Regions from separate parts of the Roseburia sp. 499 genome, predicted to be linked through region 1. Evidence: predicted binding sites of a transcription regulator. Region 1 holds the regulator's gene; the other holds the start of a gene.
The links. The regulator Rex, encoded in region 1, represses fermentation and respiration genes when NADH is low (regulators of the CRP and FNR family bind a similar motif). The targets are predictions, from matches to a motif close to ATTGTTAANTANTTAACAAT.
Positions count from the first base shown of each region.

Region 2: a site for Rex is predicted at 2,049-2,068, ahead of BIV20_RS06245 (4Fe-4S dicluster domain-containing protein). Genes of this name have one in related genera too.

Region 1 covers NZ_CP135164.1:1,580,219-1,585,183, reverse strand. The annotation lists gene abc-f (ribosomal protection-like ABC-F family protein) at 1-1,878, shown strand, start outside; gene BIV20_RS07935 (redox-sensing transcriptional repressor Rex) at 1,977-2,621, shown strand; gene BIV20_RS07930 (hypothetical protein) at 2,633-3,271, shown strand; gene BIV20_RS07925 (NAD(P)H-hydrate dehydratase) at 3,313-4,818, shown strand; gene alr (alanine racemase) at 4,820-4,965, shown strand, end outside.
Region 2 covers NZ_CP135164.1:1,255,484-1,260,448, reverse strand. The annotation lists gene BIV20_RS06255 (DUF2812 domain-containing protein) at 1-25, opposite strand, end outside; gene BIV20_RS06250 (PadR family transcriptional regulator) at 41-352, opposite strand; gene BIV20_RS06245 (4Fe-4S dicluster domain-containing protein) at 500-2,002, opposite strand; gene feoB (ferrous iron transport protein B) at 2,120-4,105, opposite strand; gene BIV20_RS06235 (FeoA family protein) at 4,092-4,343, opposite strand; gene BIV20_RS06230 (spore coat associated protein CotJA) at 4,532-4,831, shown strand; gene BIV20_RS06225 (spore coat protein CotJB) at 4,828-4,965, shown strand, end outside.

The DNA of each region.
Region 1 (4,965 bases):
TCCTTTGGCACAGACGAAATCATACAACATGCGTCTTTTCACATTGAAGCAAATGAAAAGGCCGCAATTGTAGGAATCAACGGAGCGGGGAAAACTACCCTGCTTCGGATTATTATGGGAGAAATTTCTGCGGATGAAGGAGAAGTAGTCCTAGCAAAAGATAAGACTATAGGCTATTTACCGCAGAATCCCGATATATCCGGCAATCATACGATTTATGATGAAGTGCTTTCTGCAAAGAAAGCACTTATTTCCATGGAAGAAAAACTTCGCGATATGGAAAGTAGAATGAATCAGTATCAGGGACAGGAATTAGAAGATTTCATGGAAAGTTATAACCGTCTGAACCATGAATTTGATATGCTGGGAGGATATTCCTATCAGAGTGAGATTGTTGGTGTATTAAAAGGATTAGGATTCTCAGAAGAGGAATTTGGAAAACATATGCAGGAATTGTCTGGTGGACAGCGTACCCGAGTGTGTTTGGGAAAGCTTTTAGTGACAAAACCGGATGTGATTTTATTAGATGAGCCTACCAACCATCTGGATATCAATTCTATTGCATGGCTGGAAACTTTTTTGCTAAATTATAAGGGAGCAGTAGTGATTGTATCCCATGACCGTTATTTTTTGGATAAAGTAGTCAGTAAAGTAGTGGAACTGGACCGTACAAAAGTATCGGTATTTCAGGGGAATTACAGTGATTATGCAGCAAAACGCGCGCAAGTGCGGGAAGCACAGTTGAAGCAGTATTATAACCAACAGCGTGAGATTAAGCATCAGGAAGAGGTTATTGCAAAACTTAAGTCTTTTAACCGGGAAAAGTCCATCAAACGGGCAGAGAGCCGGGAGAAAATGTTGGATAAAATAGAACGTCTGGAAAAGCCAACTGAGGAGAATACAGATATTCATTTGCATTTAGAACCAAGAATTGTCAGTGGAAATGATGTACTTGCGGTAGAACATCTTGCGAAAGCATATCCAAATCAGCAGTTGTTCTCTGATATTTCTTTCGAAATAAAGCGTGGAGAACGGGTAGCACTTATTGGTGACAATGGAACCGGAAAGACCACTATATTGAAAATTATTAATGATATGATAGAAGCTGATGCAGGAACCATAAAACTTGGTACCAATGTAAACATTGGCTATTATGATCAGGAACATCAGGTACTTCATAAAGAAAAAAATCTGATAGAGGAAATTTCTGATGCATATCCAAGTCTTACAAATACGGAGATTCGTAATGTGCTTGCAGCATTTTTATTTACCGGTGATGAAGTATTTAAGCAGATTGCAGATTTAAGTGGTGGTGAAAAGGGAAGAGTATCGCTGGCAAAGCTAATGCTTTCTGAGGCTAATTTTTTGATTTTGGATGAGCCTACGAACCATTTGGATATTACTTCTAAGGAGATTCTAGAGCAGGCATTGAATAGTTATACCGGAACGGTGTTCTTTGTGTCTCATGACCGTTATTTTATCAACAAAACGGCAACCAGAATATTGAATCTGACAGGTGAAACCATTGTAAATTATATCGGAAATTATGATTATTACATGGAAAAGTGCCGGGAACTTACGAAGATTTATGTGACAGAAAAAGAGAAAGAGGTTAAGCCTGAAACAGAAAGTAGTAATAAGCTGGATTGGAAACAGCAGAAAGAGGAACAGGCAAGACTTCGAAAAATTGAAAATGAGAGAAAGCGGACAGAAGAAAAAATTGAAAGTCTGGAAGCTCATATCAGCGAATTGGAAGAATCTTTTTCACAGGAAGAAATTGCAACTAATTCGGCGAAACTTCAGGAAGTACATGAAGAATATGCAAAGTGCCAACAGGAATTGGAAGCACTGTATGAAAAATGGGAAGAACTTATGTAAAAGAATGTTAATTCTTTAACACATTGACAGTCCAGGCAGGATTCATTATAATGAGTATAGTATATGCACGGGAGAAATGCAGTTTAGGAGGAACGTCAATGGAAAAGGAAATATCACAGGCAGTGATCCGGAGAATGCCTAGGTACTACCGTTATTTAGGGGATTTGCTAGATGACGGAGTAGAGCGTATCTCATCCAATGAACTAAGTACGAGAATGAAAGTAACTGCTTCCCAGATACGTCAGGATTTGAATAATTTTGGTGGTTTTGGACAGCAGGGTTATGGCTATAATGTAAAATATTTGTATGATGAAATTGGAAAGATTATGGGCATGGACCAGAAGCATAATATTATTGTAATAGGTGCTGGTAATCTGGGACAGGCACTTGCAAATTATGTAAAGTTTGAGAAAAGAGGATTTGCTATCATTGGTTTATTTGATGTGAATCCGGCATTAAAAGGAGTATCGGTCAGGGGAATTAATATTCGTATGATGGATGAATTAGAAGATTTCCTTAAAAATAATCGGGTAGATATCGCAGCGCTTACTATGCCGAAGACAAAAGCAAGTGAGGTTGCAAATATGCTGGTAAGTTATGGAATCAATGCTATCTGGAATTTTGCGCATTTGGATTTGGAACTTCCGGAACATGTGGTGGTAGAGAATGTGCATCTTACAGACAGTTTAATGCAACTTTCCTACAATATTGCGAAACAGGGGAAGGTCAAAGATAAGAGATAAGAAGTGATAAGATGGGTGGAAGAAAAGCAATAAATCATGGGTTTGAAACAGTGCTTCGAGGCAAGCAGATATCATTATTGATTTTAGACCAGAAATGGCACAATCTTTTTTCAGATGATGGAAAAACGAAAAGTGTTGTCAAATTGGAAAAGAAAGCAAATGAATACTTGAAAAAACAGGGGCGGTTGCATCAGGAGATTAAGGACCTAAAGGTCCTGAAAGAGAAACTGATGAAGAATATTATGGCGAACATGGATGAAGCTGAGCGCGAGCAAGAGTCAAGGAAACTTCGGGAGGATCGAAGACTGATTTCTGAAATAAATGAAAAATTGCGTCGGGCGTATGCGGAATTAGATGAAGTTCCTAAGGAATTGGATGCAGTGAATGAAGCTCTGATGGTAGAGACCATGGAATATTGTTATGAAAAAATGCGCGCCAATGAAATAGAAAGCGTAGCAATCCGCAAGTGGTTGGAACAGACTCGTGAAGAAGTAAAGCAGAAGGCAGTACGCAAGCAGACTGTAGAGGATAAGAATAGGGAAATTTATTCCTATATGCATGATATTTTTGGTGCCGATATCATAGATATTTTTGATTTGACATATGAAAAGGAACCTTCGCAGAAAGAAGAGGAAAAGAGACAGTCTTAGCAGCATAAGGCATGTCTCTTTTTAAACATGGAGGAATGTATATGAATATTCTGGTAGACAGCAAACAGATGAAAATGTGTGACAAAAATACCATTCAACATTTTGGAGTTCCATCATTGGTTTTGATGGAGCGTGCGGCACTTGGAGTAACAGAAGAGATTGAAAGGCATACGCAGCCGGGAAGTAAAGTGCTTTTGGTTTGTGGAACCGGAAATAATGGTGGGGATGGACTGGCAGTAGGAAGGTTGTTGCGGCAGAAAGGATATGAGATTACTCTGGTTATACTGGGGGATTGGAGTAATATGTCTGTAGAAACAGCAAAACAAATGGAAATCTGTCGGGCATATGAAATGGAAATGCGAAAAGAGATTCCACAGGAAAAATTTGATGTAGTAGTGGATGCGCTTTTTGGTATTGGATTAAGCAGAGAGTTACAGGGAAGTTATTTTGAAATAGTGAAACAGATGAATGAACTTAATGCATGGAAAGTGGCAGTAGATATTTCGTCTGGAATTCATGCGGATACAGGAGCAGTTATGGGGATTGCTTTTCGTGCGGATATGACGGTTACCTTTGCTTTTCAGAAATTAGGGATGCTACTTTATCCGGGAGCAACCTACTCTGGAGAGGTGAAAGTAAAGGATATTGGAATCACTGCTGAAAGCTTTCTGGAAGAAAAGCCTGTGAATTATGAAATGGAACAGCAGGACTTTGAAAAAGTACCAAAACGCTGTGATTATTCGAATAAAGGTACTTACGGAAAAGTGCTGGTTGTGGCTGGACATAAGAATATGGCAGGTGCAGCGTTTTTAAGTGGAAAAGCTGCTTATGCTACCGGAGCCGGATTGGTTAAGATATATACAGAAGAAGCAAATCGCACTATTATCCAACAACTGTTACCGGAAGCAATTTTGGACACCTATGAGCCAGAACAAAAACAAGAAGAAGTATTAAAGAAAAACATGGAATGGGCAAATGTAATTGTGGCAGGACCTGGAATTGGTACAGGAAAAACAGCAGAAGAAACGATAAGAATTGTTTTAGAAACAGCAGAAGTGCCGGTGATTTTGGATGCAGATGGATTAAATATTGTTGCCAGACATAAAGAGTGGTTGAAAGAAGCAAAGCAGCGGATAATAGTAACACCGCATCTTGGTGAAATGGCAAGATTAACAGAAAAAAGCATTTTTGACATACAAAAGCAGTTATTGCAGGTTGCGCGTGAATTTGCAGAGGAATATAATGTTATATGTGTATTGAAGGATGCACGAACTATTACGGCTTTGCCTGAGGGGACTGCATTTATAAATACTAGTGGAAATAATGGAATGTCAACTGCGGGTGCCGGAGATGTATTAACCGGTGTGATTGCCGGACTGATAGCGCAGAAGATGGAGCCAATTCAGGCTGCACCTTTCGGTGTATATCTGCATGGGGCAGGTGCAGATTGGATAGGAGAACAGACCGGAACCTATGGTATGATGGCACAGGATATCATAGAAGGTGTTCGTCAAGTAATGAAAGAAGCGGACAAGAAAGGAATTTAAAATGAAAAAATACAGCAGAGTTTATGCAGAAATCAATCTGGATGCGATTCTCCATAATATGGAGCAGATGCGTGGACTGCTTAAGGAAGATACAAAAATTATGGGAGTTATCAAGACAGACGGTTATGGTCATGGTGCAGTTCAAAT
Region 2 (4,965 bases), 320 kb from region 1:
CAAGATAAAGTCTAAACTTCCTCATTTTGCCATTCCTCCTTCAGAATCCCATCATTCTTCCATTTTCCAGCAATTCCTGTAACCGCTCTATTTCCTGCCCTAATATCTGCTTACCTTCTTCTGTAATAATATACTGTTTCTTCTTTCTGGATAACTTATCTTCACTATATAACTGAATCCACCCCTTATCCACCAGACTATTTATTGCTCCATATAGTGTTCCGGCGCCCAGTTCAATTCTTCCCTTTGTTAATTCCAACGTCTTTTGGATAATTCCATATCCATGATTAGGTTCCATCACTGACAGCAAAATATAGTACATACTTTCTGTCAACGCAATATGTTTTTCCATTCTATCACCTCGCGATATATCGACAAACGATATATTCAATATATCAGATGCCGATATATCTGTCAACAACTTTTTATACCGAAAACAAAAAACGAATGTATATCACATTGACACACATTCGCCTTTCGCTTATTCCTAGCCTTATTACTAATCTAATTCAATCTCTCTTAATTCCTTGGCTGGTAAAGACTTGCTAGAAGTTTTTACTGCCTTGTCAACTTCCTGTTTTGCCTTATTTACAGGAATATTGGTACCTGCTCCGGCAACACATCCGCCCGGACATCCCATTCCTTCAATTAAGCATCCGTTCATCTTACCTGCCTTTGCAAGCATTAATGTTTTCTTACATTCTGCAAGACCTTCTACATGTTCAATCTTCACTTCTACTTCCGGATAATATTCCTTTACACATTCGGTAACTGCCTTTGCTACTCCTCCTGCTACTGCATATCCACGTCCTGCTCCGGTTGCATCATGCAATGAACCATTTGCTTCAATTGTTTGTGGGTCGATACCCTTTGCTTCAAACATAGCACTTAATTCTTCAAAAGTAATAACAAAATCCACGTCACTGCGGACACTTGTTCTCATTGCCTCAAGTTTCTTTGCTGCACACGGTCCAATAAACACTACATGTGCATTTGGATTCTTTTTCTTAATACTTCTTGCTGTTGCTACCATTGGTGTCAATTCAGAAGATACGCTCTCAATCATATCCGGGAACTGTGTCTTTGCAAGCATAGACCATGCCGGGCAACAAGATGTCAACAAGAACGGAAGTTCTCCAGTTGCAACATGATTTGCAAAATGATGCGCTTCTGCTACTGCTCCAATATCAGCACCCAATGCAACTTCATATACTTCTGAAAATCCTAACTGCTTCAATGCAGCCTTTACACGTGCCGGTGTAGCGTCCGGACCAAACTGTCCTACATATGCCGGTGCAACCTCTGCGATTACCTCTCCGCCTTCCTTCATACAACGAATCAACTGGAAAATCTGAGACTTATCAGCGATTGCTCCGAATGGACAGCTTACCATACACTGACCACAAGAAACACACTTATCAATATTGATTTTTGCTCTTCCCTGCTCGTCTGTCTCGATTGCCTTTACACCACATGCTTTAGAACATGGACGTTCCTTTTTTGAAATGGCATCATATGGACAAGCAGCCTTACATTTACCACATTTAATACATTTTGTCTGATCAATCACTGCATGACCATCTACCTGAGAAATGGCCCCCTTCGGACAGACTTCCATACATGGATGTGCAATACATCCTTGACACATATTGCTTACTTCGTATTTATTGTCATCACAGAAATTACATGCAGAAGGGATTACCTGCATCAGAGGTGGCTCATAATATTTCTCGGAAATATTACTCTCTTCTACTCCATCTGTAATATGTACCGGCTTATCCTGTGGTCTTAAAGACATACCCATTGCAAGACGTACCCTTTCGGATGCAATGGCACGTTCTCGATATATGCTCTCGCGAAAACGCGGCTCATCTCCTGGTGTAATTTTATAAGGGATTGCTTCAATATCATTATTTACATTATCAGATTCATAAGCAACCTTTGCTACTTCTACAAAAACCTGTTTTCTTAACTGGTTTACTGGAGTATCAATTCCTCTCATCTGTAACCTCCTGTAATCTAAAATATATTCATAGTCATAATTTGCATTCGTTAATAATTTAACATAGGGATTCACCTTTTACAAGAGATTTTTTCTTTGTACTCAATAATATACACTTTATAATAGAATTGACCCAATCTGATATATCACGGTTGCCACGCCCCATGCTACCAAAATCTGAAATAATATCATTTTCAACGTAAACTTCCAAGACCCTGTCTCCCTTTTTATCGTTCCTATTGTTGCTGCACAAGGTACATACAGCAAGCAAAAAATCATCATACAATAGGCATTTAACGGTCCAAATCCTACATCTGCCAGTTGACTGGTCAATGACATCATTCCTGCTGCGGAATTTACATTTCCGATTCCAAATAACACGCAGAAACTGGATACCACTACCTCCTTTGCAGAGATACCGGAAATCAATGCTACTCCTATCTGCCACATACCAAGTCCTGCCGGTGCCAATATTGGCTCCATCCAATGTCCCAAGATTGCACCAAAGCTGTCTGAAATATCGGTTACCATACCATGTACTCCAAAATTCAATAAAAACCAAATAATAATGGATGCAATAAAAATAGTAGTTCCTGCCTTTGTCAAATAATCCTTTACCTTCTCCCAGACATATACTGCAATCGTTCTGGCATTCGGGGTCTTATACTCCGGCAATTCAATCAACAGATTCTGATGTGCTGTATGAGTCTCTACTCTGTGAATCACAAGTGCCACCATAATTGCAACCACCATTCCTATAACATACATGGAAAGTGCTGCTACCATGGCATATTTTCCAAAAAACATCTCTGCAAACAGAACATAAATCGGCAGTCTTGCAGAACAAGACATAAACGGTGTAATTAAAATCGTTCTTCTTCTGTCCTTTTCTTTTTCCAATGCACGGGTGGCCATCACCGCGGGAACGGTGCAACCAAATCCCAGAACCATCGGAAGAAATGCTTTGCCGGAAAGTCCGAGTCTTCCCATCATTCCATCCATGACATATGCTACTCTTGCCATGTACCCACTATCTTCCAAAAATGCCAATGCCAGAAACAGAATAAAGATATTTGGCAAAAAGGTTAAAATACCGCCTACGCCCGCGATAATTCCGTCTACAATCAAAGAAATCAACCATGGTGCCACTTTCATCTGCTCTAATGCATACAAAGCTCCATTAGAAATATATTCTAATGCAATTTCAAATATTCCCTTCAGAGCATCTCCCACAAAAAATGTTAAGAAAAATACAATGGCCATTACTCCAAAAAAAATAGGCATTCCCCAGAAAGGATGCGTCAATACCTCATCCACTTTATCCGTAAATGCTGACTTTTCGGACTTATAAAACAACGTATCTTCGATTACTTCCTCAATATAGTCATATTTTTGATTAATAATATCCTTTTCATAACTACGATCTAACACTGCTCCATCCTGAATCGGATATTCTTCTGTAATTTCACTATCATTTGCCAGAAGTTTAATCGCATACCAACGCTGGTTTTCCTTTACGTCATAGATTTCTTCTATTTTTTTCTCAAGCACAGAAATCTTTTCTTCTATATAGTTTTGATAATGAACCACATCCGGCTTATGTTTTTCCTCATAATGGTGTACTACCGCATGCATCAAAACATCCAGTCCCGTCCGTTTTCTTGCAGATACCGGAACCACCGGAATTCCACCGAGCATCTCAGGCAAGCGATGCATATCAATCTCCATTCCCCGCTCTTCCACAATATCCATCATATTCATAGCTAAAATCACAGGCTTGCCTAACTCCAAAAGTTGCATTGTCAAATATAAGTTTCGTTCCAACGCCGACGCATCCACTACATTAATGATAACATCTACTTCGTTATCCATAATACATTTTCTGGATACCTTTTCTTCTATAGAATAAGAGGTCAGACTATATATTCCCGGTAAATCAATCAGCTTTAACTTCTGTCCCTTATAGGAAGTCTCTCCTTCCACACGCTCTACGGTAACTCCGGGCCAGTTCGCCACTTTTAAATTTGCCCCTGTATAAGCATTAAACAATGTGGTCTTTCCACAGTTTGGGTTTCCAACAAATCCTACTCTAATGGTTTCCATGGACATTTTCCTCCATTCCTTCCTTCGTTACTTCAATTCCTTCTGCAATATCTTTTCCTACTGCCCATCGAGTTCCCCGCACCTTAATAATTACCGTTCCATTTTTCTTACGGTTCATCAATTTTAAATGTGTACCACTATTAATTCCCAATGCCTCCAAACGCCTCATAATGTTTTCTTCCATTTGAATATCTGTCACAATATAACTTTCTCGAACTGTTCCTTCTAAAATTGTCATAAATCTCTTCCTCATCATTACAATCGTGGTTATTTTTCTATTTTTAATTATATTATAAATGAGAATCATTATCAATGTGCTTTATGCATAAAAATAAAATACATACCACTATCTTTTTATGCATTGATAACACATTTTACCATCTTTCATATTTTATAATAAAACTAATTTTTGAAAGGATTCTTATTATGGATAGTTGCAATCATACACCTGAAAGAGAATGTGGCTGCAATGCCCCCACTCGCCCTATGCCGGCTCGCTCTATGCCTTCTCGTCCTATGTCCACTCGCTCTATGCCGGACTGTTCCATGTCCCAGCCTTGTGGTAACATGCGAAATGATCCTCTGGCACATCTGCCGGTTGGTATGGCTTACGTTCCATGGCAATGTTTTCAGGATGTTTACGAACCAGACAAAGCGTTTCAATATGGCACGATTTTCCCTGAATTAAATAAACCATTTTATGGGAAAGGGGGCTGTCCGAGATGAGAGGAAATCAAATGGAACAGATAAAATTATTCCAGTGGATTAATATGGTCAGTTTTGCAGTAAATGATATTACCCTTTATCTGGATACTCATCCGATGGACCAGAATGCCATCTCCTACTTTAATCACTTCCGT